4 regions of the Streptomyces sp. NPDC030809 genome follow, and region 1 is predicted to be linked to each of the others. Evidence: riboswitches for the same ligand, from Rfam matches in the RefSeq annotation. Region 1 holds a riboswitch; each other region holds the start of a gene.
What was found. A riboswitch is a leader RNA that binds a small molecule or an ion and turns the genes downstream of it on or off. The one in region 1 is predicted to bind cyclic di-AMP.

Region 1 (7,285 bases):
CATCACCTTCGGCGACCTCGGTCTGCCCGAGGGCGTCGTGCGCAAGCTCGCGCAGAACGGCGTCACCACCCCGTTCCCGATCCAGGCCGCGACCATCCCGGACGCCCTGGCCGGCAAGGACATCCTGGGCCGCGGCCGCACCGGCTCCGGCAAGACCCTCTCCTTCGGCCTGCCGCTGCTGGCCACCCTCGCGGGCGGCCACACGGACAAGAAGAAGCCGCGCGGTGTCATCCTCACCCCGACCCGTGAGCTCGCGATGCAGGTCGCGGACGCCCTCCAGCCGTACGGCGACGTGCTCGGCCTGAAGATGAAGGTCGTCTGCGGCGGTACGTCCATGGGCAACCAGATCTACGCGCTGGAGCGCGGCGTCGACATCCTCGTCGCCACCCCCGGCCGTCTGCGCGACATCATCAACCGCGGCGCCTGCTCCCTGGAGGCCGTCCAGGTCGCCGTCCTCGACGAGGCCGACCAGATGGCCGACCTGGGCTTCCTGCCCGAGGTCACCGAGCTCCTCGACCAGGTCCCGAGCGGCGGCCAGCGCCTTCTCTTCTCCGCCACGCTGGAGGACGAGATCGACACGCTGGTCAAGCGCTACCTGGTGAACCCGGTCACGCACGAGGTCGACCCGTCGGCCGGCGCGGTCACCACCATGACCCACCACGTCCTGGTCGTGAAGCCCAAGGACAAGGCCCCGGTCACCGCCGCCATCGCCGCCCGCAAGGGCCGCACCATCATCTTCGTCCGCACCCAGCTGGGCGCCGACCGCGTCGCCGAGCAGCTGCGCGACTCCGGTGTGAAGGCGGACGCGCTGCACGGCGGCATGACCCAGGGCGCGCGCACCCGCACCCTGGCCGACTTCAAGGACGGTTACGTCAACGTCCTCGTCGCCACCGACGTCGCGGCCCGCGGCATCCACGTGGACGGCATCGACCTGGTGCTGAACGTGGACCCGGCCGGCGACCACAAGGACTACCTGCACCGCTCGGGCCGTACCGCCCGTGCCGGCCGCTCCGGTGTGGTCGTCTCGCTGGCGCTCCCGCACCAGCGCCGCCAGATCTTCCGCCTGATGGAGGACGCGGGCGTGGACGCCTCGCGCCACATCGTCGGCGGGGCCGGCGCGTTCGACCCGGAGGTCGCCGAGATCACCGGCGCCCGTTCCCTGACCGAGGTCCAGGCCGACTCCGCGAACAACGCCGCCAAGCAGGCCGAGCGCGAGGTCGCCGAGCTGACCAAGCAGCTGGAGCGCGTCCAGCGCCGTGCCGTCGAGCTCCGCGAGGAGGCCGAGCGCCTGGTCGCCCGCGCCGCCCGCGAGCGCGGTGAGGACCCGGAGGCCGCCGTCGCCGAGGCGACCGAGGCCGCCGAGGCCGAGGTCGCGGCGGAGCTCGCGGCGGCCCCGGCCGTCGAGGAGCGCACCGAGCGCTTCGAGCGCCGTGACGAGCGCGGCAACTTCGAGCGCCGCGGCGGCTTCAACCGCGACCGCGAGGACCGCGGCGGCGACCGTGGCGGCTTCCGCCGCGACGACCGCCGGGACGGCGACCGCGGTGGCTTCCGCCGCGACGACAACCGCGGTGGCTTCGACCGCGACCGCGGTGGCGACCGTGGCGGCTTCCGCCGTGACGACAACCGCGGTGGCGGCTTCAACCGCGACCGTGACAACCGTGGCGGTGGCTTCGACCGCGACCGCGGTGGCGACCGCGGCGGCTTCCGCCGGGACGACCGCCGGGACGGCGACCGCGGCGGCTTCCGCCGTGACGACAACCGCGGTGGCGGCTTCAACCGCGACCGTGACAACCGTGGCGGCGGCTTCGACCGCGACCGCGGTGGCGACCGTGGCGGCTTCCGCCGCGACGACCGCCGGGACGACCGCGGCGGCTTCGAGCGCCGTGACCACCGCGGCGCCGGCGACCGCCCGTTCAACCGCGACCGCCGCGACGACCGCCCCTCCGGCGGCTTCCGCTCCGGTGGCGGCGACCGCCCGTACGGCCGTCGTGACGACCACCGCCCGTCCTCCGGCTCCTCCTTCGGCCGCCGCGACGACAAGCCCCGCTGGAAGCGCAACGGCTGACCCGGCCCGACTGCCCGACCGAGCCCCCCTCGCACCCCGGTGCGAGGGGGGCTCGGTGCTGTCCGGCGACACCCCGCGGGGCCGGTCCGGCGATACTCGATCGGCTGACCGGCGTGGTCGGGCTATGCTCTGGGGTGAGCATGCCGAGGGCCATTAGCTCAATTGGCAGAGCAGTGGACTTTTAATCCATTGGTTGTCGGTTCGAGTCCGACATGGCCTACGTGCACGGAGCGCCCCGGCCCGGTTGAAGAACCGGGCCGGGGCGCTTTGCCGTTCGCGGGGCGCTCAGCGGTCCGCGAGGTGCGGCAGGAGGACCTGTACGTGGCTCCGGGCGGGGTCCTTGACGGCGGTGAGCAGGGTGACCGGGCCGCCGGCCGCGGTGAGGCCGTGGAGGGCGGCGAGGGCCTCGGCGGCTTCGGGGGCGGCGAGTTCGGCCTCGTAGCGGTCGCGGAACTCCTCGTACGTGCCCTGCCCGTCGTGGTACCAGCGGCGGAGTTCGTTCGACGGGGTGAGGGCCTTGGGCCAGGAGTCGATGCGGGCGGCCTCCTTGGACAGGCCGCGGGGCCAGAGGCGGTCGACGAGGACGCGGGTGCCGTCCGCCGCCTCCGGGGGGTCGTAGACGCGGCGCACGCGGATACGGGAGCTCATGGGGCCAGGGTGGCCGACGGGGGCGCGGCGGGCCACCGGGTGAGCAGGGAGTGCAGGGCCTCGATCATGCGGTCCCAGGAGGCGTCGAGCTCGCGGGGGGCGCCGAAGCCGCCGGCCGCCTCGATGGCGGAGAAGCCGTGCAGGGTGCTGCGCAGCAGGCGGACGGCGTCGGTGCGGTCCGGCTCGGCGAGCTCGTAGCCGAGGAAGAGCGCGTACGTGAGCTCGACCAGCCGGCGGTGGCCGGGGGAGGCCTCCAGGGTCTCCGCGGGCAGGGCGAGCTGGGTGGCGGCGTAGCGGCCGGGGTGGTGCACGGCGAACTCGCGGTAGGCCCGGGCGAAGGCAGCCAGGGCCTCGTGGCCGGAGCGGCCGGCCAGGGCCGCGTTCAGCCGGTCGGCGAAGGCGGTGGCCGAGGCCAGGGCCAGGCGGGTGCGCAGGTCGGCCAGGCTCCGGACGTGCGCGTACAGGCTGGCGTCCTTCACGCCGAACCCACGGGCGAGGGCGGAGACGCTGACCTGGTCCAGCCCCTTCTCGTCGGCCAGTGCGGCGGCGGCCTCGACCACCCGCTCGGGGGTCAGTCCGGCTCGGGGCATGCTCCGGGTCCTTCCGTCGTCCGATTCCTGTTAATCAATTGCCTAGGGGTCCTAGGAACATTAGCGTGCGGGGCATGAAGGCACTGACCGAGAAGGACATCCGCGGCTCGTTCGTGAACTGCTCCAAGGGCGAGGCGCAGCGGCTGCCGCTGCCGCGCGACCTGGGGGAGCGCCCCTGGGAGGACCTCGACTTCCTCGGCTGGCGGGACCTGTCCGCCCCGGACCGCAGCTACCTCGTGGCCGAGCACGGGGGCCGGACCGCCGGGATCGCCCTGCGCTTCCCGACGGTGCGGCGCGGGGCGCTGTACCGCAGCATGTGCTCGCTGTGCCTGACCACCCACCCGGGCGGCGGGGTGTCGCTGATGACCGCCCGCAAGCGGGGCCGGGAGGGCCGCGAGGGGAACTCGGTGGGCCTGTACGTGTGCACCGACCTGGCCTGCTCGCTGTACGTGCGGGGGCGGAAGCAGCCGGAGGGCGGTCTGCGGATCGAGGAGTCCCTGACCGTGGAGGAGCAGGTGGAGCGGATGCGGCGGAACCTGGAGGGGTTCCTCGGCTCGCTCTGAGGCCCCTGGGAAAAGCGTGGCGACGGGAGCCTCCCGGATGGCGTATTGTTGTGTCTACCGACGCGGGGTGGAGCAGCTCGGTAGCTCGCTGGGCTCATAACCCAGAGGTCGCAGGTTCAAATCCTGTCCCCGCTACTCAGCACGAGAGCCCGGATCCATTGGATCCGGGCTCTCGTCGTTTCCCGGCGGCCGCTCCTCGGCCCCGGACCGCCACGATTGCGGACCGTAACCGAACGGCCGCGTTGCGCAGCCCTGTTGACGCGGTGTCAGTTCCCTTGGGTGGCCGGAGACATGCCCAAACGCCCGGCGAACCGCCCGGGTTGATCATGCCTTGTCCCCAAAAGTCCAGGCCAGAGCCGGTCAGAGCGTGGCCGATACACGCGAAGGAACGGTCGCGACAGCTTGGAATCACTCGCCTCCGTCTATTACCGTTCGATAACGCGGCGCGGCTGTCCCAGCCGTCGCAAGAGACGGCACCGTGCGCGTGCGCGCCGAATTCCGCGAGGGAACCGGGGAACCACAACTTGGGGTGAATCGGGCCGCTTTGGGCCCGTAGGAGACCTTCCTGCTCCGAACCCGTCAGCTAACCCGGTAGGCGAGAAGGAAGGAAAGGAGCGCCCCCGTGGCGTCCAACAGCCCCACCCCCGAAGCCTCCCGGGCGTTCGACGGTGCCAACGCCGGTGCGTGGGGCGAGTGGAACCCCACCGAGGACTCCGTCCGGCCCGCCCGCGGCCGGCACCGCGTGGCCAAGCAGCGCGGCGGCCTCGCCCGCAGCTCCACGGTGCTCGGCGTGGGCGTCATCGCGGCCGTCGGCGCGACCGGCATCGCCACCGCCCAGGACCGCCCGCAGGTCTCCATATCCATACCCTCGCTCCTGGTCGGCGGTCCGTCCGCGGACCAGCGCGGCCAGGACGGGGCACCCGAGCACGCCCCCGCCGCGGACACCGCCGGGCCGCTGACCACCGCCGGCCTCACCGCGCAGCAGGCCGATGCGGGCGCCACCGCGGGCGAGGCCCTGCGCAACCGGATCCTCCAGCAGGCCGAGTCCCAGTCGGACGCCGCCGCGGCCCGGGCCAAGGAGGAGGCCGCGCGGGCGGCCGAGCAGGCCGCCGCCAAGGAGGCCGCGCAGGCCCGGGAGGACGCCCGCAAGGCCGCCGAGGAAGCCGCGAAGGCAGCCGCCGAGGCGAAGGCGGCGGCCGCCGCCAAGGCCGCGGAGCAGGCCCGGCAGGCGGAGCGGGCCGAGCAGGCGCGCACGGCGAAGCCCGCCGGCAGCTGGGCCCTGCCCACCTCCTCGTACACCCTCACCTCGCACTACGGCGACGCCGGCTCCATGTGGTCCTCCGGACACCACACCGGCCTCGACTTCGCCGCCCCGACCGGCACCCCGGTCAAGGCCGTCGGCGCCGGCAAGGTCGTCTCCGCCGGCTGGTCCGGGGCGTACGGCTACCGGATCGTGCTGGAACTGGAGGACGGCACGGAGGTCTGGTACTGCCACCTCTCCTCGATGTCCGTGACCTCGGGCGCCGTGGGCACCGGCGAGACCATCGGCCGGGTCGGCGCCACCGGCAACGTCACGGGAGCGCACCTGCACCTGGAGGTGCGCACCGGCGGGGCGACCCAGGACCCGCTGGCCTGGCTCCGGGGCAAGGGGCTGAGCGTCTGACCGGAGCGGGGTCCGGGGCTTCCGCAGCGGGCTCCGCGGCGCTCTCCGTACCGGCACCGGCCGGGGCCTCCGTACCGGCATCCGGGGGGATGTCCGTACGGGCGGCCGCCCGGCGGGCCCGTACGGCCAGCCAGGTGAGCAGGGCGAACACCGGGACCATCACGGTCCCGTAGACCAGGTGGAAGCCGTGCTCGCCGAGTTCCGACGAGCTGTTCCACAGGGCGTGGGCGGCCATCGCGCAGGCGAGGCCCAGCAGGGGGAACGCGCAGCGGCCGCGGCCGCTGCGCGCTGCGGCCGCCAGCCCGAAGCCGATGCCGGTCAGCGCGGTGAACAGCGGGTGCGCGAACGGGGACATGACGATCCGCACGAAGAAGGTCGCCGCCGTGAGCGAGTCCGGCACCCCGCCGGGGAAGCCGAGCCCGCTGTCCAGGTCCTCCCCGAAGGCGCTGCCGAGGTAGAGGATGTTCTCGGTGAACGCGAACCCGGTCGCGGTGAACCCGGCGACGGCCAGCCCGTCCGTGAACCCGGTGCCCGGCCGGCCCCGCCGGAAGAGGTGCACCAGCAGCAGGGCCGCCGCCTTGGCGGACTCCTCGACCACCGGGGCGATCGCGATGGAGCCCAACTGGTCGGCGTCGTACGGGTCGGCGGTGGCCCCGGCTATCCAGCGGGTCGCGAAGCTGTTGGCCACTATGGCGACGAGCGCCGCCGCGCAGGCCCCCCACGCGCAGCAGAACAGCAGCTGGGACCAGGTGCGGCCGGGCGGGCCTAGCCAGCGGAACACCGCCATCAGCAGCGGGACCGGCGAGGCCGCCAACCCGAGCCCCACGAGGAAGCCCGGGGTGCCGGTCTGCTCCCGCACCATCCCGAGGATCAGCACTCCGGCGGCGGCGAGCACACAGACCGGTACGAGGGTGCGGACCCGGGCCGAAGCGCGCGAATCACGAGGGAACGCCCGAAACACGCCACGACCGTAACGGCCGGGGCGTGTTGCGGAGCCGGGCTTTTCAGTTCTGCGTACGCAGGAAGAGCAGGTCGTGTACGACGTGCCCCTTGTCCAGGCCCTGGCCCTCGAAGCGGGTCAGCGGCCGGAACGCGGGGCGCGGCGCGTACCCGCCGTCGGCCTGGGTGTTCTCGAAGTCCGGGTGTGCGGTGAGGACTTCGAGCATCTGCTCGGCGTACGGCTCCCAGTCGGTCGCGCAGTGCAGCAGGGCGCCGGGCGCGAGGCGGGTGGCGGCCAGGCTGAGGAACTCCGGCTGGATCAGGCGGCGCTTGTGGTGGCGCTTCTTGGGCCAGGGGTCCGGGAAGTACACGCGCAGGCCCGCGAGGGAGGCGGGCGGCAGCATCTCGCGGAGCAGGATGATCGCGTCGCCGTTGGCCACGCGGATGTTGGTGAGCCCGTTGCGCTCGGCGAGCGCGAGCAGGTTGCCCTGGCCCGGGGTGTGCACGTCGGCGGCGAGGATGCCGGTGTCCGGGTCCTCGGCGGCCATCTGGGCGGTGGCCTCGCCCATGCCGAAGCCGATCTCCAGCACCACCGGGCGGCCGTCGAAGAGCTTGCCGAGGTCGAGGACCTCGTGCCCGTCGATGTCGAGGCCCCAGGTGCCCCACAGGCGGCGGAGGGCGTCCTCCTGGCTCGTGGTCACCCGGCTCCGCCGCGGCTGGAAGCTGCGGATCCGGCGCTCGTGGTGCGAGCCGGCGGGGTCGGGCGACGGCCCGTCGGGGAAACGCGGCTCCGTGCGCCAGCGGGGGGCGGTGTGGG
Region 2 (7,285 bases), on a different contig from region 1:
AGCCGGACAGTCCGATGGAGTCGCCCGCTCCGACGGTCTGCCCCGCGGAGACGTTGAGGGAGGACAGGTGGGCGTACTGCGAGTAGTGCCCGTCCGCGTGCCGGATGATCACCTCATTGCCGTACGCGCCCGCCCAGCCGGCGGAGACCACGGTGCCGGCGCCGACGGCGTGCACGGTGGTGCCGAGGCCCACGGAGAAGTCGACCCCGGTGTGGTACCCGCTGGACCACATGCTGCCGCCCAGGCGGTACGAGGTGGAGATCGAGGCGGTCACGGGGGCGACGAACCCGGCGGCGGAGGCCGAGGAGGCACCCGCCCCGGAGGAAGCGGCCGACGCGGCGGAAGAGGAAGAAGAAGCGGAAGCAGAAGAGGAGGCGGAGGAGGCAGAAGAAGCGGAGCCGGTCGCCGCGGACGCCGTCCGCTCGGCCCGCTTCACCGGCTGCCGCTTGGCGCGCGAGGCGTGCTGCTCGCCCTCGCCCCGGTGCTCGCCCTTGCCGCCGAGGGTCAGCTTCAGACCCGGGTGGATGAGGGAGGGGTCGGAGCCGACGGCCGTCCGGTTGTCCTCGTACAGCCGCTGCCAGCCGCCCTGCACGTGGTGCTCCGCGGCGATCTCGGAGAGGCAGTCCCCCGCGGCCACGGTGTACGTGGCCCGCGCCGCGGCCGGAGCGGCGGCCGGAGCGGCGACCCGAGCCGCGACCTGGGCCCCGGCCGGCACGACGGCGTTGGCAACGGCCGGTGCGGCAGCCGGCGCGGCCGCCTGCTCCGCGGCGTGGGCGCCGGTGGCCCCCATGAGAGGCAGCGCGAGGGCCGCGCCGCCCGTGCCGGCGGCGACGAAACCGCGGGTGATCGGGCTGGCCTTCGGGCGGCGGTGCTTACCCTTTCCGGGCATGGCGAATTCCTCTCCGGCGCCTGCGAGGTGAGCTGTCGGGTTCGGGCTGGAGATGCCCGGCCGTACGGATACGGCTTCACCCCTAGCTGCTCCGGGAGAAAGATCCGGAACGGCGGCCTACCTGGTTCCCCCGCTCCTGCCGCACGCAATTGGTCGGTTGCGGTATCCGGGCGGCGGCAGGATTCGGCTTTCCACCCGGCTCGGCGGTGAACGTAATCCAGCGCGGAGGGAGGGAACAAGTCATGAATTCCCCAAAGGAATGGGGAAGCTGAATGATCGCCGGAATTCCGGTCACTGTCCGTCTATTGCATCCGCGTAACAGCCCTCCCCACAACGGCTTTCGATGCACGGCCGCCGCCACGCACGGTCACCGTATGATCCTGCTCACGGGCCCGCCGCACACCGATCACACCCTCTGCACATCTCCCCCGCTATTACGGTAACTTGACGCCAAGTAGTGCAATTCGGACACACCCCCGAGCCGCCAGGAGTCCACGTGACCCAGCACATACCGAACGAGCCGATACTGGCCGGAGTCCGCAACTTCCGTGACGTAGGCGGCCTTCCGACCACGGACGGACGTCAGGTACGTACAGGGCATCTCTTCCGAAGCGGACATCTGGCGCATGCCACCGAAACGGACATCGAGTACCTCAACTCGCTCGGACTCCACACCGTCTTCGACTTCCGCAACGCGGGGGACCAGGCCCAGGAGGGTGCGGACGTCGCCCTCGACGGCGTGCGCAACGTCAACATCCCGCTGTCCGACCCGGCCTACGGGGGCAAGTTCTGGCAGATGGTCCGCGAGGGCGGCCTCGGGCACCTCCGCGAGGTCCTGGGCGAGGGCCGCGCGGAAGAGCGCATGCGCACGTCCTACGCGAAGCTGATCAGGGAGCGGACCGCGGAGCACAGCCGGGTGCTGCACGCGATCGCCGAGGACAGCGTGCCGGTCCTCATGCACTGCGCGGCGGGCAAGGACCGGGCGGGGCTTTCCGTCGCCGTGACCCTGCTCGCCCTGGGGGTCGAGCGCGAGGCCATCGTCACGGACTACCTGGAGTCGAACGCGCCGCACCACCGCTACCGCGTCCAGCGCAGCGAGCAGGCCGAGGGCGCCCGCTCCCCCGAGGTGATGGCCCTGCTGAGCCCCCTCTTCGAGGCGCGGACCGACTACCTGGACGCGGCCTTCGCGGCGATCGAGGAGACCTGGGGCGGGGTGGACCCGTACCTCGCGGAGGGCCTCGGACTCGGCCCGGCGACCCTGGAGCGCCTGCGCACCCGCCTCCTGGAGCCGTCCTCGCCTTCCGGCCCGCCCGCACCGGCCGCGTCATCCGCCCCGCCCGCACCGGCCGCGTCATCCGCACCGCCCGCACCGATCGCGTCGCCCGCCCCCTCCACCCCGGAAGCCTGAGAGCGGGCCCCCGCCCCCGGCCCGAGTGACCACTCGGCGCGCCGGGGGCCCGCCCCACGGCTCAGCGGTTCGCGACGGCCTGCTTGACCAGCGTCCGGCCGAACTCCCACATCAGCCCGCCGCCCGCATGGGCCTCGTCCATGACCTCCCGGAAGGCCGTGACGAACCGGTCCACGTCCTTCTCGTCCACGACCAGCGGCGGAATCAGCTTGATCACTTCCAGGTGGTCCCCGGACACCTGGGTGAGGATCCGGTGCTTCTGCAGCAGCGGGACGACGACCATCTGCGCGAAGAGCCCCTTGCGGGCCGCCTGCAGCATGGTCCACCGGCTGCGCAGGCCCAGCGACGAGGGCCGGCCGAACTCGATGCCGACCATCAGCCCGCGCCCGCGCACCGCGTGCAGCAGCTCGTACTCGTCCACCATCGCCGCCAGCCGGCCGCGCAGCAGGTCCCCGGTGGCCCGGGCCCGGGCCACGATGCCCTCGTCCTCCATCACCGCGAGCACGGCCAGCCCGGCGGCCATGGCCTGGGCGTTGGAGCCGAAGCTCGCGGAGTGCACGAGGACGCGGTCCATGGACGAGTAGACCTTCTTGAAGATCCAGTCCTTGCCGAGGGTCGCACCCACCGGCACGTACCCCCCGGAGAGCGCCTTCGCCACGCACACGAGGTCCGGCTCCACCCCCTCCTCGTGCTGGTACGCGTAGAAGTCCCCGGTGCGGCCGAGCCCGGTCTGCACCTCGTCCGCGATGAGCAGCGCCTTGTGCCGGTGCAGCAGCTCCTGGGCGGCGCGCAGGAACCCGGGCGGGGCCTCGTGCACGCCCTTGCCCTGGATCGGTTCGACCACGAAGGCCGCCACGTCCCCGCGGCGCAGCTCGCGCTCCAGCGCTCCGAGGTCGCCGAGCGGGATCTGCGTGTCGGGGAGGAGGGGGGCGAAGCCCTCCCGGAAGCCGTTCTCCCCGTTGACCGACAGGGAGCCGGTGGTCAGGCCGTGGAAGGCGTGGGCGCAGTACAGGATCCTGGTGCGGCCGGTGGCGTAGCGGGCGAACTTCAGGGCGGTCTCGACGGCTTCGGTGCCGCTGTTGCCGAAGAACACCCGGTCCAGGTGCGGGCTGTGGGCGAGCAGCCGTTCGGCGAGCAGGCCGGGCAGGGGCTGGCAGTCGAAACGGGTCAGGTCGGCCAGCGAGGCGTCGAGCACGTCGTGCAGGGCCTTGCGGACCACCGGGTGGTGGCGGCCCAGCCCCATCACCCCGAAGCCGGCGAGCATGTCGAGGTAGTCGTTGCCCTCGGCGTCCCAGAAGTGGGCGCCTTCGGCCCGTACGTAGACCTTGTCGAAGCCGATGGTGTGCAGCATGCGCGGCAGCTGGTGGTTGAGGTGGCGGGCGTGCAGCTCGTACCGTTCGGCCCCGCGCTCGGCCAGCAGCCTCCCGAGGTCGAACCCGCCCGGCCGCTCCGCCCGCCCGGCCCCCTGCCCTCCCTCCTTCCCGCCGGCGCGCCCGGCACGGTCCGCGTGTTCCACGCGCTCCGCGTGCTCGGCGGGCGCCGCGTGTTCCACGCGCTCCGCGTGCTCTTCTGCGTGGCTGCTCATCCCGGTGACTCCCAGTCCTCCGTGGCTCCTCCCGTCAGGGCCGAGCCGATCGCCCCGGCGATCTCCACCGGGGTCAGGCCGATGTCCGCGAGCACCTCGCTCCGCTTGGCGTGGGCGAGGAAGCGCTCGGGGATCCCGAAAGTGCGCAGCGGTACGTCGTTCCCGGCGTCGCGCAGGGCCTGCCCGACCGCCCATCCGACCCCGCCCGTACGGCTGTTGTCCTCGACGACCGCGACCAGGCGGTGCCGGGCGGCGAGCGGGGCCAGGGCCGGGTCCAGGGGTTTGACCCAGCGGGGGTCCACCACGGTGGTCCCGATGCCCCGTTCGGCCAGCAGTGCGGCGGCGCCGAGGCAGACGGGGGCGAGGACCCCGGCGGACACCAGCAGCACGTCCGCCGGGGCGCCGGCCCGGGGCTCGGCGCCGCCCCAGCGCAGGACGTCCATCCCGCCGACCCGGCCGACGGCGGGCAGCGGCTCCCCGGCCGCCTCCTTCGGGAAGCGCAGGACGGTGGGGGCGTCGGCCACGGCGAGGGCCTCGCGGAGCTGGGCGCGCAGTTCGGCCGGGTCGCGCGGGGCGGCGATGCGCAGGCCGGGGACGACCTGGAGCAGGGACAGGTCCCACATGCCGTGGTGGGAGGGGCCGTCCACGCCGGTGATGCCCGCCCGGTCCAGGACGAAGGTGACCCCGCAGCGGTGCAGGGCCGCGTCCATGAGCACCTGGTCGAAGGCGCGGTTGAGGAAGGTGGCGTAGACGGCGACCACGGGGTGCAGGCCGCCGGTGGCGAGGCCGGCGGCGGAGGTGACGGCGTGCTGCTCGGCGATGCCCACGTCCCAGACCCGGTCGGGAAAGCACCGGGCGAACTCGGTGAACCCGACCGGGTGCAGCATGGCGGCGGTGACGGCGACCACGTCGGGGCGCTCGGCACCGATGCGGGCGAGTTCGGCGCCGAACACGTCGGTCCAGGAGAGGCCGGGCGGCGGACCGAGGGGTTCTCCGGTGAAGGGGTCCACGACTCCGACGGTGTGGAAGCGGTCGGCCTCGTGGGCGAGCGCGGGCGGGCAGCCGCGGCCCTTCTCCGTCAGGCAGTGGACGAGGACCGGCCCGGGGTGGCGGGCGGCCCGGTGCAGGGCCTCCTCGACGGCGCCGACCTCGTGGCCGTCGACGGGGCCGATGTACGCGATGCCCAGGGCCTCGAACAGGCCGGGGCCGGCGACCGTGTCCGCCCCGGGCCCGGACCCGGACCCTGCACCGGCCCCCGAAGCACTCCGTGCCCTGAGGTGTGCCGCGAGCCCGCCGACGGTGGGCAGGTAGGAGCGCCCGTTGTCGTTGAGGACGATGACGACCGGGCGGTCCCGGGCGGCCGAGATGTTGTTGAGGGCCTCCCAGGCCATGCCCCCGGTCAGGGCCCCGTCGCCGGTGACGGCCACGACGTGGCCGCCCAGGCCGCGGACCTGCCGGGCCTTGGCCAGGCCGTCGGCCCAGCCGAGGACGGTCGAGGCGTGCGAGTTCTCGACAAGGTCGTGCTCGGACTCCTCGCGGGCCGGATATCCGGAAAGGCCTCCCTTGCCGCGGAGTTTGGAGAAGTCCTGGCGTCCGGTCAGGATTTTGTGCACGTAACTCTGATGACCGGTGTCCCAGAGAATTCGGTCGGCCGGGGAATCGAAGACCCGGTGCAGGGCGATGGTGAGCTCCACCACCCCGAGATTGGGTCCGAGATGGCCTCCGGTCCTGGCCACGGAGTGGATGAGGAATTCCCTGATCTCTCCGGCGAGTTCCGCGAGCCGCTCCCCGGGGACCGCTTTCAGATCGCGCGGTCCCCGGATTCCTTCCAGGATCGACATACCGGTCCCCCTTGCTGGCGCTGGCTGCCGGGTCTTGCGGGGCGGGACGGGGCGGGCGGGGCGGCCGCCCGTTTCAGTCGCGGTTGCCCGTGACCGTCTCCCGGGCCGCTCGGATCGACTCCTTGAGGGAGCCCATCGTGGCGAGGACGGCGGTGGGCTCGTAGCCGCAGTGCGCCATGCAGTTGGCGCAGCGCGGGTCCTTGCCGCGGCCGTACTTGTCCCAGTCGGTCTCCTCGACGAGCTCGCGGTACGTGGGCACGTAGCCGTCGCTCATCAGGTAGCAGGGCCGCTGCCAGCCGAAGAGGGAGTAGTTCGGGATGGCCCAGGCGGTGCACGGGAAGTCCGCCTTGCCCTCCAGGAAGTCCAGGAAGAGCGGCGAGTGGTTGAGCCGCCAGCGGCGCCGGTTGCCGCCGGCGAAGGCCTTCCTGAAGAGCTCCCGGGTCTGCTCCACGCCGAGGAAGTGCTCCTGGTCGGGCGCCTTTTCGTAGGCGTAGGCGGGCGAGATCATCATCTCGTCCACCTTCAGGTCGTCGTTGAGGAAGTTCAGCACCTCGATGACGGTCTGGGGGGTGTCGGTGTTGAAGAAGGTCGAGTTGGTGGTGACCCGGAAGCCGCGCCGCTGGGCCTCCTTGATGGCGGCCACCGCCTCGTCGAAGACGCCTTCCTTGGCGACCGACTCGTCGTGGCGTTCGCGCAGGCCGTCGATGTGCACGGCGAAGGCGAAGTAGGGCGAGGGGGTGAAGTTCTCGATCTTCTTGCGGAGCAGCAGGGCGTTCGTGCACAGGAAGACGTACTTCCGCCTCGCCACGAGCTGCCGCACGATCTCGTCGATCTGCGGGTGCATCAACGGTTCGCCGCCCGCGATCGAGACCATCGGCGCACCGGACTCCAGTACGGCGCCCACCGCCTGCGCCACCGGCATGCGCTGCTTCAGCACCCCGGCCGGGTGCTGGATCTTGCCGCAGCCCTCGCACTTCAGGTTGCACGCGTAGAGCGGTTCCAGCTCGACGATGAGCGGGAACTTGTCGCGCTTGCGGAGCTTCTGTTCGAAGAGATAGGTCCCGACCCTGATGGACTGTCGCAGCGGCATGGCCATCTGGCTCACCTCCTGGGGAGCAGCAAAGAACGGTGCCAGTCGAAGAAAGCAGGTAGGACGGCACGAAGGACGCGGAAGGCCGATATTCCACCGCGTACCGTGCCGATTCGGACGAGCTCATGCTCCGGAGCGTCCACGATCACCCGGACGGCCGCAACCGGGCGGCGCCCGGCCCCCGGCCCGGTCCCGGACCCGGTCCCGGCGTCGGATCCGGATCCGGAACCCGGACCGGAGGCCGAGGCGGTCCACAGCGTGGCCGCCGATTCCATGTCCACGGCCACCGCCCCGCTCGCGCGCAGCGCCGCCCGTTCGGATCCGCGTACGACGTGGTCGGAGCCGATGAGCGGGCCGGTGTGGACGGTCCGGCCCGGTACGGCGCGGGCCACCGCCTCGGCGAGCGGCCCGGTCCCGGTGCAGGCGGTGGTGCCCCGGGGGTCCCGGGTCTCCTCCGCCACCACCAGGTCCC
Region 3 (7,285 bases), on a different contig from region 1:
TCCTCGGACTCGCTGTCCACCGAGTGGATCCCGCAGGCCGTCACCGGAGCCTCCGACGCCCAGCAGGACGAACGGTGGGGCACCAAGCGCCCGGTGCTCGTGGGCTCGTACGACAGCGAGAACCCGGGCCGCGGGGACGCCGACGGCTGCACCACCGCCGAGCCCGACTCCTGCAACGAGAAGGGCGTACGGGTCACCTTCCTCGACCCGGACACCAACAAGTACCGCCACGTGCTGCTCGTGTGGCCGTACTACAACAGCTACGGCAACATCTCGTACGACGCCGTGCACGCGAGCGAGAACCCGCAGCAGAACGGCATCCACGCCGGCGGGATCGTCTGGTACGGGAACCGCCTGTACGTCGCCGACACCATGAACGGCATCCGGGTCTTCGACATGCGGTACATCATGGACCTCAACCCGGACCAGGACGCGAGCACCAACGACGCCACCGAGAACGGCCTGACCAGCAACGTCCAGGACGTCCGCAAGATCGGCCGGCAGAGCGGGGTCTACTACTCCTTCGGCTACCGCTACGTGATGCCGCAGGTGGCGAGCTGGACCTTCAGCGCCCCCCAGTACAACTCGGCGAAGCTCTCCACCTGTGAGGACCGCGGCGCCCCCAAGGCCTCGTACCTGTCGGTGGACCGCAGCACCAACCCGGACGAGCTGATCATGGGCGAGTACTGCCGGGCCACCACCGAACTCCCCTCCACCGGCCGCATCGGCGGGTTCAAGCTCGACGGCGACACCGGCGAGATCATGTCGACCAACGGGGTCACCCAGCTCGCCGACTGGGCGAACCACCTGCCCGTCGAGGGCGTCCAGGGCGCAGCCAAGTACCAGGGCACCGTCTACCTGAACCAGAGCCACCTGCACGCGAACGGCAGCCTCTACCGGGCCCGGTTCGATGCGGCCAAGGCGCTGACCGTCAGCGGGGCCGAGGTCCCGACCGCCGTCGGACCGGAGGACCTGTACGTGGAACACGGCGAGTCCACCGGCAGCCCGGCCCTGCTGTGGTCCGTCACCGAGCACCGCGCCAACACGGCCTCTTCCTCCTGCGCGGCGACCGACGTCTCGCCCTGCGGCCGCGTGCTCTACGCACACCGCATCGGCGACGTCCTCGCCCGTCCGTAGGGCGAGGACGGGCGGGGGCCGGCCGGTCAGTCCGTGAAGCTGCCGTGCCGGCCGGCCCCCGCCGCGAAGCGGGCGGCCCCCGCCCGGGTCTCCCCGGCGGACAGCGGCACCAGGCCGTGCCGGTACTCGTTGCGCAGGGCCGCCGCCCCGTCGAGGCCGTGCTGCTCGCGCACCGAGAGCCGGTCCTGCCGCAGGCACAGCTGAGGGAACCCCGCGATCTCGTGCGCCAGCCGCTCGGCGGCCGCCCGGGCCTGCCCCGGCGGCACGAGGCGGTTCACCAGCCCCATCCCGTACGCCTCCGGCGCGGGCACGGCGCGCCCGGTGAGGATCAGGTCCATCGCGCGGCTCTCGCCGATCAGCCGCGGCAGCCGTACGGTGCCCCCGTCGATCAGCGGCACGCCCCACCGCCGGCAGAAGACCCCGAGGACGGCGTCCTCCTCGGCCACCCGCAGGTCGCACCAGAGCGCCAGCTCCAGGCCGCCCGCCACGGCATGGCCGGAAATGGCGGCAATAGCGGGTTTGCCCAGTTCCATCCGGGTCGGGCCCATGGGGCCGTCCCCGTCCTCGGCCACCCGGTTGCCCCGCCCGCCGCCCATCGCCTTGAGGTCGGCGCCCGCGCAGAAGGTGCCGCCCTCGCCCCACAGCACGGCCACGGCCGCCTCCGGGTCGGCGTCGAAGGTGCGGAAGGCCGCCGCGAGCGCCGCCGCCGCCGGTCCGTCGACCGCGTTGCGCACCCCCGGCCGGTCCAGCACCACCGTGAAGACCGGCCCGTCCCGCTCGATCCGCACCCCGTCCGTGCCGTCCGCCCTGCCGCCCGCCGCGCCGTCCACCGTGCCGTCCACCGTGCCCACTCCGCGCCCCCTCGTCCGCCGCCGCCCCGGACCCCTCGCCCGGGCGGGCGGATCACAGCATGGCCCACCCCGGCCTACGCCGACAGGGGGCAATGTCCGAATTCGGCTTCTTCATGCCTCCATATCCACTCATGCCGTATTCGGCGCGGGGCCCGTGAGGTGGGTCACGCGGAATCCTCGTGCGAAGCCACGGGAGCCGGCCGCGGCCCTTGTGCCGCCCGGAAGTTGGGGACGCCCTCCGGCGGTGCGGAATGATCCTTTTCCGGTGGATCGGTCAATTTCATTTCCTCGTGCAATTCACGTCTTGTTCTGTGCGCCCTGCTTCCTTTAGCGTCACCGTCAATCCGAGCGGAACGCCGAATCCTGCCGCCGCCCGGACATCCATCCACCCACGCGCGACACGGCAGGAGCGGGGGAACCAGGCAGGCCGCCGGCCCGGACACGGGACGGCTCGGGGTGAAGCCGCACACGCCGTGCGGCCGGGCAGCTCCAGCCCGAACCCGACAGCTCACCTCGCAGGCGTCGGAGAGGACACCGCCATGCCCGCAAAGGGTAAGCACCGCCGCCCGAAGAACAACCCGCTCAGCCGCGGCTTCGTCGCCGCCGGCACGGGCGGCGCAGCCCTCGCCCTTCCGCTGATCGGTGCCAGCGTGGCCGACGCCGCGGCCCCGAATGCGGCGGCGCAGTCCGTGCATTCCATCACCACCGCAAAGTCCGCTCCGGCGGCAGCCCCGGGGAAGGCGCCCGCCAAGGGGCCGGCCACCTATTCCGTCAAGGCCGGCGACTCCCTTTCCGGGATCGCCCGTTCGCAGCACGTGACCGGCGGCTGGAAGAAGCTGTACCAGGACAACCGGAACGTCATCGGCGGGGACCCGGCGCTCATCCACCCCGGCCTCAAGCTCACCCTCGGCGCCCCCAACCCCGCCAAGGCCAAGCCGGCCAAGTCGGCGGCGGCGAAGGCGAAGAGCGCCGCCGACCGGGCCGCGGCCCCGGCCCGCGCCGACCGCTCGGCCCGGACCACCGCCGCCCCGAAGGCCGTGAGCTACCCGAACAACCTGGACGGCTGGATCCGCGAGTCGCTGGACATCATGGCCCGCCACGGCATCCCGGGCAGCTACCAGGGGATCTACCGCAACGTCATGCGCGAGTCCTCCGGCAACCCCCTCGCCATCAACAACTGGGACTCGAACGCGGCGGCCGGCATCCCCTCCAAGGGCCTGCTCCAGGTGATCGACCCCACCTTCCGCGCCTACCACGTGCCCGGCACCTCGACCGACTCCTACGACCCGGTCGCCAACATCACCGCGGCCTGCAACTACGCGGCCGCCCGCTACGGTTCGATCGACAACGTCTTCGGCGCCTACTGACCGGAGAGCCAGGCGAGGACCTGGCCGGCGTGCTCGTCGGGCGGGAAGACCGGGTGGAAGACGTGCTCGATCCTCCCGTCCCGCACGACGAGCGTCAGCCGCCTGAAGAGGGTCCGGCCCTCGAACTCGAAGGTGGGCAGGTCCAGCGCCCGCGCCAGGGCGAGGTCCGGATCGGACAGCAGCGGGTACGGCAGTCCCAGCCGCTCCACCACCTCCGCCTGGTACGGGGTGTCCTGGCCGGACAGCCCGTAGACCCGGGCCCCCGCCGCCAGCAGCTCCCGGTGGTGGTCCCGGAAGCCGCAGGCCTGCGCGGTGCAGCCGCGCGCCCCGGGGATCTCCTCCCAGCCGGCCGGCAGGTCGGCCTCCGGGCGCCCGGTCAGCGGGTAGACGTACAGGACGGTGCGGCCGGGGCCCAGCCGGTCCAGCCGTACCGTCCCGCCCGACGTGGCGGACAGGGCGAGCGGCGGCGCGGCCAGTCCCGGCAGGTGCGCCGCGGCTCCGTCGTCCTCCGGCACGGGCAGCCCGGCCGGCAGCCGGTACGGGTCCTCCCGACCGGGCCGTGCCGTGCTGTTGCGGTACGCCGCCGAGTGCAGCCGTCCGGCCAGCGCCGATCGGCGGGCGGTCAGCGCCTCGATGCGCGCGTCCAGGTCCTCGATCGCCGCCCGGTAACCGGCCAGCGAGGCCGGGCAGTCGTCGCCGTGCTCGCTCCCGCCGTCCAGGCAGTCCAGGAACGGGCGGGTCCGCTCCACCGGGATACCCATCGCGCCGAGCGCCCTGATCTCCCGTACCAGGCGCACCTCGTGGTCCCCGTACTCCCGGTAGCCGTTGGGCAGCCGGCCGGGGGAGATGAGCCCGAGGGACTCGTAGTAGCGCACCGCCTTCGCGGTCGCCCCCGCCCGCCGCGCCGCCTCGCCGATCCTCATGCCGCCCCCGCCGTCCGCGCGGCCCCCCGTCGGCGCCGCCTCCGCTGCGGCTCACGCTAGACCTTGCCCCGGAGGGCAAGGTCAAGCCCCCGGCCGGCCGGAGCCGGACGGGGGCGGGGGAGCGGTACGGCCCGGGCGGGACCGGGGTCAGCCGTGCCGCAGGGGGGTGAGCTGCTCGATGTCGTAGCGGGTCCGCAGGCCCGCGATGGCCTCCTCGTCCACCGGCCCCGGCCCGGACAGGATCGCGAACAGCTCCTCGAAGTAGCGCTCGTGGTCCGGCGGCGGCGAGGACTGGAAGAACATCCGGGCCGGCTCCCGGGACCGGTTGGCGAAGGCGTGCGGGCAGCCGGGCGGCACCACGATCACCGTGCCCGGCCCGGCGTGCACCGGCCGCCGCCCGGTGGCGGACTTCCAGTTCCGCCAGTCCTCGCTGGTCCGGATGCGCGGCTCGAAGGCCAGCACCTCCAGCTCCCCTTCGAGCACGTAGAACAACTCCTCGCTGTGGGCGTGCACATGGGCGCCCACGTCGAAACCGGGAGGCACCACGACCTCGAAGCTGGAGGCCACCCGGGAGTGCTCGCCGGTCACCTTGAAGGTGACCTCGTGGGCCGGGGTGACCAGCGTCCGCCCGTGCCCGGCGGGCACCAGCAGGCCGTCCGGGGAGTGCGCGAAGACGGTCACCAGGTCACCGGCAATCCCTCGGGGCCCCGGATCAGCGCCCCCGGCCGCCACCGCAGTTCCGGCTCCGGCACCGCGAGCCGCAGTCCGGGGAAGCGGTCCAGCAGCGCGTCCACCATCAGCTCCGACTCCAGCCGGGCGAGCAGTCCGCCGAGGCAGTAGTGGGGCCCGTAGCCGAAGGCGACGTGCGGGTTGGGGCTGCGGTCGAGGACGATCTCCTCCGGGTCGGGGAAGACCTCCGGGTCCCGGTTCGCCGCCAGGTACGAGACGTACACCGCCTCGCCCGCCCTGATCCGGTGCCCGGCGACGGTCACGTCCTCCATCGCGATCCGGGACAGGCCCACCGCACTGCGGTGCGGGATGTAGCGCAGCAGCTCGTCGAGGGCGGTGGGCCGCAGCGCCGGGCGCTCCCGCAGGCGCTGCGCCAACTCCGGCCGGCTCAGCAGGATGTACGCCATGTTGCCGGTGTTGTTGGTGACGGCCTCGCCCCCGATCTGGATGAGCAGGGCCAGGCCCACCGCCTCCGAGGCGGTGACGTCCCCCTGGCCGACGGCGGTCGCCAGCAGCCCGACGATGTCCTCGCCGCCGCTGCCGCGCCGCCGCTCCAGCAGTTCGGCGAAGTACGCCGACATCGCGTCCTTCGCCTGCTCGCTGCGGGAGGCGCCGGCGCTGGACGAAAGGATCAGCATGGTCCATTCGTGCATCCGGGGCCGGTCCTCGGCGGGCACGCCCATCAGTTCGCACACCACCGCGAGGGGGAACGGGGCCAGCATCCGCTCGGTCAGGTCGGCGGGCGGGCCGTCGCGCAGCATCCCGTCGACCAGCTCGTCCAGCATCTCCTTCGCCCGCTCGCGCAGCCGCTCCACCCCGCGGGTGGTGAAGGCGGGGGCCACCGCCCGCCGCAGCCGGGTGTGGTCCGGCGGGTCCTCGAACCCGACCGCCCCGTCCACCGGGATGAAGTGCGGGGCCAGCCGGGTGACGTTGTGCGAGACGACGGCCTTCCGGCTGAACCGGCGGTCGTTCGTCACCATGCGGACGTCCTCGTAGCGGGACACCAGCCAGGCCCAGCCGTCCCCGTTCGGCAGCCGGATCCGGGTCACCGGCCCCTCGCGCATCAGCCGGGCGAGCACCGGGTCGAAGTCCACACCCGTGAGGTCCAGGGCCGGCCAGTCGCGCACCGGGGGCTGCTGCAGGGCGCGGTCGGCACCGGCACCGGAGGTGCCCGTGCCGGTGCCGGCGCCCGCCGTCTCAGTCGACATGCAGCGACTCCCGCTCCATCGCCTCGGTGAGCTCCGCCAGCTCCTGGTCCTCCTCCGAGGTCCAGCAGCCCAGGGAGATCTCCGCCGTGATGCCCGGCCCGAACCCGGCCAGGAGCCCCCGGGCCGTGTCCTCCGCACCGCCCGCGTCGAAGAGCCGGCGCAGCGCGTCCAGCACCACCGCACTCGCGATGTTGCCGTACTCCGTCAGGGTGGCCCGGCTGAAGCGGAAGGCCTCGGAAGGCACCCCGAGGAACTTGCTCAGGTCGTCCAGGATCCTCGGACCACCCGCGTGGACGATGTAGAAGTCCAGATCTGCCGCGTCCCAGCCGTGCTGGTGGGCGAGTTGCTGCAGGGCCGGAGCCAGCGGCTCCATGGTGCCCGGCACCCGCCGGTCCAGCTTGAAGTGGAACCCGGTGGAGCGGACGTCGTACGCGATCCAGTCCTCGGTGTCCGGCACCAGGTAGGAACCGTTGCGCTGGAGCTCGATGCCGGTGCCGCCGCGGCCGCGCACGACGGCGGCCGCCAGACCGTCGCCGAAGAGGCCGTTGGACAGCAGGTTGCCCACTTCGAGGTCGCCCGGCTGGTAGCACAGCGAGCAGAACTCGCAGGCCACGATGAGGGCGTTGGCCCCCGGGTAGGCGGTGCAGAAGTCGTGCGCCCGGTTGATGGCGGCGCCGCCCGCGGCACACCCCAGCTGCGCGATCGGCAGCTGCCGGCAGTCCGTCCGGAACCCCATCCGGTTGATCAGCCACGCCGTCAGCGAGGGCATCATGAAGCCCGTGCAGGAGACGTAGACGATCGCGTCGATGTCGGACGCCCGGAGGCCTGCGTTCTCCAGGGCCTCCTGCACCACGGCCGGGACGCGGGCCTTGGCCTCGGCCTCGTAGACGGTGTTGCGGTACTCGAAGCCGGGGTGTTTGAGCGTCTCCTCGATGGGCTGCACGATGTGCCGCTTCTCGACTCCGGTGTTCCGGATGAGCCGCAGCGCGAGGTCGAGCTGCGGGTGGTCCGCGTGAACGGAGCGGGCGAGATCAAGCGTCTGCTCCATGGTGATCACGTGCTCGGGCACG
Region 4 (7,285 bases), on a different contig from region 1:
TACTGGCCGGGCCGGTGGGGGAGCGGCAGGTGCGGGCGGAGGGTCAGCACCGCGATGTCCTCGCCGTACCGGAGGTGCTGCACGATCTCCGCGTCCCACCAGGGCGGGTCGGCGCTGCGGGCGGCGCCGGCCATCATGGCGTCCGCGATGAGCGAGTACGCCTCGCCCCACGCCTTCTCCACGGCCGGGGTCCAGGCCTCGCCCGAGCATTCCGCGAGCGCGGCCAGCAGGCTGGCGCCGACGGCCGCGTAGTGCTCGGGGCCGGCGAGGAACTTGCGGTGGTCGCGTCCGAGGTCGCGCAGGTACGGGCCGACGGCCTCGTCCCCCAGGTGGGCGACGACGTGGGTGAGCGCGGCGAACAGCCGGTCCCGCTGGCGTTCCATCTCCTCGCCGGACTCCGGGAACATCTCCCGGACCCCCGGGTTGTGCCAGAACAGGTGCGAGTAGAAGTACTTGACCGCGTGCTCGGCCCGTCTCTCCACCACCGCGAAACTTCTTTTCAAGATCCTCACATCCACAGAACCGAAAGTAGGAACGTCGGATCGGCTCAGGTCAAGGTCCGTCCGATCTGCGGACAGCCGTCGCGAACCCGTCATATGGGATGAGCGCGGGCATGCACCCCGGGGGGATACCGTCGGGTGGTGCACGAAGAGAACGCAGCAGCTGGCCCCGCCGGACCCCCGGCCCCCACCCTGTTCGACTGGGAGTTCGCGACCGACCCGTATCCCGCGTACGCCTGGCTGCGCGAGCACTCCCCGGTGCACCGCACCAAGCTGCCCAGCGGGGTCGAGGCCTGGCTCGTCACCCGGTACGCCGACGCCCGCCAGGCTCTCGCCGACCAGCGGCTGAGCAAGAACCCGGCCCACCACGCGGAGCCCGCCCACGCCAAGGGCAAGACCGGCATCCCGGGCGAGCGCAAGGCCGAGCTGATGACCCACCTGCTCAACATCGACCCGCCCGACCACACCCGGCTGCGCCGGCTGGTGTCCAAGGCGTTCACCCCGCGCCGGGTCGCCGAGTTCACCCCCCGGGTGCAGGAGCTGACCGACCACCTCATCGACGGGTTCGCCGCGCGGGGCACGGCGGACCTCATCCACGAGTTCGCCTTCCCCCTCCCCATCTACGCCATCTGCGAGATGCTCGGGGTGCCGCGCGAGGACCAGGACGACTTCCGCGACTGGGCCGGGATGATGATCCGGCACGGGGGCGGCCCGCGCGGCGGGGTGGCCCGCTCGGTCAAGCAGATGCGCAACTACCTGGTCGAGCTGATCCACCGCAAGCGCGACGACCTGGGCGACGACCTCATCTCCGGACTCATCCGGGCGAGCGACCACGGCGAGCACCTGACGGAGAACGAGGCCGCCGCGATGGCCTTCATCCTCCTCTTCGCCGGCTTCGAGACCACGGTCAACCTCATCGGCAACGGGCTGCACTCCCTGTTCATGAACCCCGGCCAGCGCACCCGCCTCCAGGCCTCCCTCGCCGCCGGGGAGACGGAACTGCTGGCCACCGGCGTGGAGGAGCTGCTGCGCTACGACGGCCCCGTGGAGCTGGCCACCTGGCGGTTCGCCACCCGGCCGCTGACCCTCGGCGGGCAGGACATCGCCGCCGGGGACCCGGTGCTCGTGGTGCTCGCGGCCGCCGACCGCGATCCCGAGCGGTTCGCCGCGCCCGACACCCTGGACCTCTCGCGCACCGACAACCAGCACCTCGGGTACGGGCACGGCATCCACTACTGCCTCGGCGCCCCGCTGGCCCGGCTGGAGGGCCAGACCGCACTGGCCACCCTGCTGACCCGCCTGCCGGACCTGCGACTTGACGCGGATCCCGCCGAACTCCGGTGGCGCGGCGGGCTCATCATGCGCGGACTGCGCACGCTGCCCGTCGCGTTCACGCCGTCCGGAGGCTGAAAGCGGAACCCGCCGGAAACTGAACCGGATTCAAGCATTCCTGGACCGTTCTTGACGGACCATCAGGAGTGTGACCTTCGCGTGATCTGCGCTGCATCGACTTGTGACAAACGTTCGAGGCCGGTTAGGTTCGCCGTCGCCCCTTTGCTGTCACGCGAAAGGTCCACAGCCATGCGTTCCGGGAACGGCCGCCACAGACGCCCCCGTCAGGCACCCGCCATCGTCGTCACGGCCGGAGTCACCGGCTCCGCGCTCGCGTTGCCGCTGCTCGCGGCCACCAACGCGTCCGCAGCGGAAGCCGCCACCTGGGACAAGGTCGCCGAGTGCGAGAGCGGCGGCGCCTGGAGCGCAGACTTCGGCAACGCCGCGTACGGCGGGCTCCAGCTCACCCAGCAGATGTGGAAGGACGGCGGCGGGCTGGAGTTCGCCACCCGCCCCGACCTGGCCAGCCGCTCCCAGCAGATAGCCGTCGCCGAGCGGATCCTCGGCAGCGAGGGCCCCGGTGCCTGGCCGCTGTGCGCGGGCCCGGCGGGCCTCACCGGGAAGGGCCCGGCCGCCGACGTGGACCCCGGCTCCGCCGCCTCGCCGCGCCCGGTCTCCCCGGCCCCCGTGCGCCCCGACGAGCGCCCGGCACCCGAGAAGCCGGCGAAGCACGCCAAGCCGGCCACCCCCACCACCCCCGCCACCCCGGGTGCGCCCACCACCCCGGCGACCCCGACCACCCCGGCCGCCCCGGGCACGCCCTCCACCCCGGCCACGCCCGGGACCCCGACGGCCCCCGGTACGCCGGGCACGCCGACGGCTCCCACCACGCCTGCCGCGCCCGGCACTCCGACCGCCCCCGGCGCCCCGGGGGCCACCCCCGAGACCCCTGCGGCGGCCACGCCCGGCGCGGGCGAGGGTTCCGGCCGCCACCGCGGTGCGGCGGCCGACGAGGGCCTGGGCGCGGCGGGCGGCGCCACCGGCTCCGCTGACGCCGCGTCGGACCTCACCGACCCGGCGTCCATCCCGGCCCCCTCGCCCACGTACACCGTGCAGCCCGGGGACAGCCTCTCCGAGATTGCGGACGCCAAGGGCGTGAAGGGCGGCTGGGGCGCGCTGTACAAGGCGAACGAGAAGCTCATCGGCGAGGACGCGGATCTGATCCAGCCGGGCCAGAACCTCGATCTCCGTCAGAAATAGGGGCACTTCGGGCGCGGCTGATGCCCCGTTAAGGGTCGAATGTCCGTATTCGATCAAGTGAGACATGCGTCTCTTCCGCCCAACTGGCCCGGCCCGCCGTGATGATTCCGTAATAAGCGCTCTCACCTGCGCAAACACCCCTGGCGGAGGGGTGGATAGGGGCGGTTTCTCCCCGATGTCCGACCTTGAACATCGGGGAGGCCTCTGCCTACGGTCTGAACCGCTCGCCACCGCGGGCCCCTTCGACCGCATCGCCGAATCCTGCCGGCGGTCCGGAGGGAACAGTCGTCGCGCAAGCGCCGAAGGCAGGAGCGGGGGACCCAAGGTTTGCGCCGGGCCCGGCCGTTGAAAGACGGTCACGGGAACGGCTCGGGGTGAAGCCGCGCGCACCGCGTGCGGCCGGGCAGCTCATCAGCCCGAACCCGACAGCTCACCTCGCAGGCGTCGGTGAGGAGAAGTTCCATGCTGCTTTCCGGCAAGGGCAAGCATCGCCGCCCCACTGCGCTCGACCGGACGACCCGCATCGTGACCCTGGCGGGTGTCACCGGCGCCGCCGTCGCCGCCCCCCTGATGGCCGCCGGCACCGCCAGTGCCGCCACCACCTCCCAGTGGGACGCCGTCGCCCAGTGCGAGTCCGGCGGCAACTGGTCGATCAACACCGGCAACGGCTACTACGGCGGCCTGCAGTTCTCCGCCTCCACCTGGGCCGCCTTCGGCGGTACGGCGTACGCGCCGAACGCCCACCAGGCCACCAAGGCCCAGCAGATCGCCATCGGCGAGAAGGTCCTCGCGGGCCAGGGCAAGGGCGCCTGGCCGAGCTGCGGCGTCGGCCTGACCCGCACCTCCTCCGGCTCCGGCGACACCACCCCGTCGAAGCCCTCGACCTCGAAGCCCTCCTCCTCCGGCTCCTCGAAGTCCTCGGGCTCCGCCGCGTCCTCCGGTTCCTCGAAGTCCGCGTCGAAGAGCCGCGAGGAGTCCGCGCCGACCACCCGCTCCGAGCGCCCCTCCGCCCCCTCCGCGACCCAGGGCTACAAGAAGGGCGACGGCTCGTACGAGGTGAAGCCCGGGGACACCCTCGGCACCATCGCCGCGGCCCACGGGGTCAAGGGCGGCTGGGAGAAGCTCTTCGAGCTCAACAAGGACATCGTCGGCGACGCCGACCTGATCTTCCCGGGCCAGAAGCTGCACCTCTCCTGAGGCCCCGCCGGAGCCCGGCACCGAGCACCCCGGCACCGCCCGGCGCGACCCTCCGTACGCGCCGGGCGGTGTCGTTCGCCCGCCGGTTCCAGCCCCCGGAAGCCCGCCGTCCGCACCCCGGCGCCGGCCCCCGCGGGCCGAATTCAAGAGTCCTATGTCCCGTAACAGGGGTATTCGGACCCTTTTTCGTCCCAGGACCCGGGCGGTCGGCCGGCCGAGTGCCCGGATCCGGTTAGGCTCTAGGCGGCAAGGCCACCGCAAGGCCTCCGTGCCACCGCACACCCAGCGTCACATCCCAGAAGGAGATGCTCGTGCCGTCCATCGACGTCGTCGTAGCCCGGGAAATCCTGGACTCCCGAGGCAACCCCACGGTCGAGGTCGAGGTGGGCCTCGACGACGGCAGCACCGGCCGTGCTGCCGTTCCGTCCGGCGCCTCCACCGGTGCCTTCGAGGCCATCGAGCTCCGTGACGGCGACCCCAACCGCTACATGGGCAAGGGTGTCGAGAAGGCCGTCCTCGCCGTCATCGAGCAGATCGGCCCGGAGCTCGTCGGCTACGACGCCACCGAGCAGCGCCTGATCGACCAGGCCATGTTCGACCTGGACGCCACCGACAACAAGGGCTCCCTCGGCGCCAACGCCATCCTGGGCGTCTCCCTGGCCGTGGCCCACGCCGCGTCCGAGGCCTCGGACCTGCCGCTGTTCCGCTACCTCGGCGGCCCGAACGCGCACCTGCTGCCCGTTCCGATGATGAACATCCTCAACGGCGGGTCGCACGCCGACTCCAACGTGGACATCCAGGAGTTCATGATCGCGCCGATCGGCGCCGAGTCCTTCTCCGAGGCCCTGCGCTGGGGTGCCGAGGTCTACCACACCCTCAAGAAGGTCCTGCACTCCAAGGGCCTCTCCACCGGCCTGGGCGACGAGGGCGGCTTCGCCCCGAACCTGGAGTCGAACCGCGCCGCGCTCGACCTCATCGTCGAGGCCATCAAGCAGGCCGGCTACACCCCGGGCAAGGACATCGCGCTCGCGCTCGACGTCGCCGCGTCCGAGTTCTACAAGGACGGCAAGTACGAGTTCGAGGGCCAGTCCCGCTCGGCCGCCGAGATGACCGAGTACTACGAGGGCCTCGTCGACGCCTACCCGCTCGTCTCCATCGAGGACCCGCTCTTCGAGGACGACTGGGCCGGCTGGAAGGTCATCACCGACAAGCTGGGCTCCCGCGTCCAGATCGTCGGCGACGACCTGTTCGTCACCAACCCCGAGCGCCTCGCCCGCGGCATCGAGGAGGGCTCCGCCAACGCCCTGCTCGTGAAGGTGAACCAGATCGGTTCGCTCACCGAGACCCTCGACGCCGTCGAGATGGCCCAGCGCAACGGCTTCAAGTGCATGATGTCGCACCGCTCCGGCGAGACCGAGGACGTCACCATCGCCGACCTCGCCGTCGCCGTGAACTGCGGCCAGATCAAGACCGGCGCCCCGGCCCGCTCGGACCGCGTCGCCAAGTACAACCAGCTGCTGCGCATCGAGGAGATCCTCGACGACGCCGCCGTCTACGCCGGCCGCAGCGCCTTCCCGCGCTTCAAGGGCTGATCACCCCCGCGCGGCTCCGGCTCCGCGCTTTGCATCCAAAGAAACGAATAAGGAGCAAAGCCGCAGCGTAGCGAAGCGTCCCCGCCCCCGGTCCCGTACCGTGTGCGGGGACGTACGCGTGTAGGAGAGGGGAGGCGGAACATGGCCGGGAACCGGGACCGGTTCTCCACCGCAACCAGGCTCAAGCAGCTCGGGGAGCGGACCGCCGCCCACGTCTACCGCTCGCAGTCCCGCCGCCAGGTCCGGCGCAGCCGCCTGACCGGCCGGGCCGCCCTGCTCGCCCTGGTGCTCTGCACCCTGATCGTCGCCCTCGCGTACCCGATGCGCCAGTACGTCTCCCAGCGCTCGGACATCACGGAGCAGCAGCGCACCGCCGACGAGGCGCGCCAGCGCCTGGAGGAGCTGCGCGACGAGAAGGCCCGCTGGCAGGACCCGGCCTATGTGGAACAGCAGGCGCGCAGGCACCTGCACTACGTGCGGCCCGGGGAGGTCGGTTACACCGTCGTCGACCCCGAGGCCGCGGAAGAGGCACGCCGCCGCGCCGGGGAAGGCGCCGGCGACCGCCCCTGGTACTCCAACGTCTGGGACGGCGTCGACAAGGCCGACCGCCCCGACGACGACTGAGCCCGTCCGACCGAAACCGTCGGACCCCGAAAGAAGAGACTTCACAGCAGGCATGGAAACGCCCCCGCCCCAGACCGACCGGACCGAGCCGACGGCCGCCGACATCGAAGCGTTCCAGCAGCAGCTCGGCCGCCCGCCGCGCGGCCTGCGGGCCATCGCGCACCGCTGCCCCTGCGGGCAGCCGGACGTGGTCGAGACGGCCCCGCGGCTCCCGGACGGCACCCCGTTCCCCACCCTGTACTACCTGACCTGCCCGCGCGCCGCCTCCGCCATCGGCACCCTGGAGGCCAACGGCGTGATGAAGGAGATGCAGGCCCGGCTCGGCACCGACCCGGAGCTCGCCGCCGCCTACCGCGCCGCGCACGAGGACTACATCCGGCGCCGCGACGAGATCGAGGTGCTCCAGGGCTTCCCCAGCGCGGGCGGCATGCCCGACCGGGTCAAGTGCCTGCACGTGCTCGTCGGCCACTCGCTGGCGGCCGGCCCGGGCGTGAACCCGCTGGGCGACGAGGCCATCGCGATGCTCCCCGAGTGGTGGGCCAAGGGCGCCTGCGTCACCCCGTGCACCGACGGGGCGGCGGCTCCGGAGACCGGGGAGGGGTCCGCGTGACCCGGGTCGCGGCCGTCGACTGCGGCACCAACTCCATCCGCCTGCTGGTCGCCGACTGCGACCCGGCCACCGGCGAGCTGACCGAGCTGGACCGGCGGATGACCATCGTCCGGCTGGGCCAGGGCGTGGACCAGACCGGCCGGCTGGCCCCCGAGGCGCTGGAGCGCACC

Region 2: another riboswitch for cyclic di-AMP. It lies ahead of ACZ407_RS16595 (M23 family metallopeptidase); the one in region 1 lies ahead of ACZ407_RS32965 (M23 family metallopeptidase).
Region 3: another riboswitch for cyclic di-AMP. It lies ahead of ACZ407_RS27480 (LysM peptidoglycan-binding domain-containing protein); the one in region 1 lies ahead of ACZ407_RS32965 (M23 family metallopeptidase).
Region 4: another riboswitch for cyclic di-AMP. It lies ahead of ACZ407_RS12595 (transglycosylase family protein); the one in region 1 lies ahead of ACZ407_RS32965 (M23 family metallopeptidase).

The regions. Positions count from the first base shown of each region.
Region 1 is NZ_JBVIDV010000036.1:45,214-52,498, forward strand. It holds gene ACZ407_RS32935 (DEAD/DEAH box helicase) at 1-2,065, shown strand, start outside; tRNA gene ACZ407_RS32940 (tRNA-Lys) at 2,213-2,285, shown strand; gene ACZ407_RS32945 (DUF488 domain-containing protein) at 2,351-2,713, opposite strand; gene ACZ407_RS32950 (TetR/AcrR family transcriptional regulator) at 2,710-3,303, opposite strand; gene ACZ407_RS32955 (FBP domain-containing protein) at 3,378-3,866, shown strand; tRNA gene ACZ407_RS32960 (tRNA-Met) at 3,928-4,001, shown strand; cyclic di-AMP (ydaO/yuaA leader) riboswitch at 4,346-4,479, shown strand; gene ACZ407_RS32965 (M23 family metallopeptidase) at 4,489-5,529, shown strand; partial or broken gene ACZ407_RS32970 (PrsW family intramembrane metalloprotease) at 5,552-6,490, opposite strand; gene trmB (tRNA (guanosine(46)-N7)-methyltransferase TrmB) at 6,534-7,285, opposite strand, start outside.
Region 2 is NZ_JBVIDV010000011.1:51,397-58,681, reverse strand. It holds gene ACZ407_RS16595 (M23 family metallopeptidase) at 1-889, opposite strand, end outside; cyclic di-AMP (ydaO/yuaA leader) riboswitch at 892-1,055, opposite strand; partial or broken gene ACZ407_RS16590 (tyrosine-protein phosphatase) at 1,386-2,177, shown strand; gene ACZ407_RS16585 (aspartate aminotransferase family protein) at 2,359-3,882, opposite strand; gene ACZ407_RS16580 (1-deoxy-D-xylulose-5-phosphate synthase) at 3,879-5,723, opposite strand; gene hpnH (adenosyl-hopene transferase HpnH) at 5,797-6,819, opposite strand; gene ACZ407_RS16570 (phosphorylase family protein) at 6,825-7,285, opposite strand, start outside.
Region 3 is NZ_JBVIDV010000023.1:117,423-124,707, forward strand. It holds gene ACZ407_RS27470 (hypothetical protein) at 1-1,137, shown strand, start outside; gene ACZ407_RS27475 (crotonase/enoyl-CoA hydratase family protein) at 1,164-1,979, opposite strand; cyclic di-AMP (ydaO/yuaA leader) riboswitch at 2,365-2,525, shown strand; gene ACZ407_RS27480 (LysM peptidoglycan-binding domain-containing protein) at 2,528-3,355, shown strand; gene ACZ407_RS27485 (redoxin domain-containing protein) at 3,349-4,278, opposite strand; gene ACZ407_RS27490 (cupin domain-containing protein) at 4,426-4,959, opposite strand; gene ACZ407_RS27495 (cytochrome P450) at 4,956-6,215, opposite strand; gene ACZ407_RS27500 (type III polyketide synthase) at 6,205-7,285, opposite strand, start outside.
Region 4 is NZ_JBVIDV010000007.1:230,372-237,656, forward strand. It holds gene ACZ407_RS12580 (globin domain-containing protein) at 1-485, opposite strand, end outside; gene ACZ407_RS12585 (cytochrome P450 family protein) at 642-1,910, shown strand; gene ACZ407_RS12590 (LysM peptidoglycan-binding domain-containing protein) at 2,082-3,092, shown strand; cyclic di-AMP (ydaO/yuaA leader) riboswitch at 3,380-3,551, shown strand; gene ACZ407_RS12595 (transglycosylase family protein) at 3,555-4,289, shown strand; gene eno (phosphopyruvate hydratase) at 4,595-5,881, shown strand; gene ACZ407_RS12605 (FtsB family cell division protein) at 6,023-6,505, shown strand; gene ACZ407_RS12610 (DUF501 domain-containing protein) at 6,558-7,115, shown strand; gene ACZ407_RS12615 (Ppx/GppA phosphatase family protein) at 7,112-7,285, shown strand, end outside.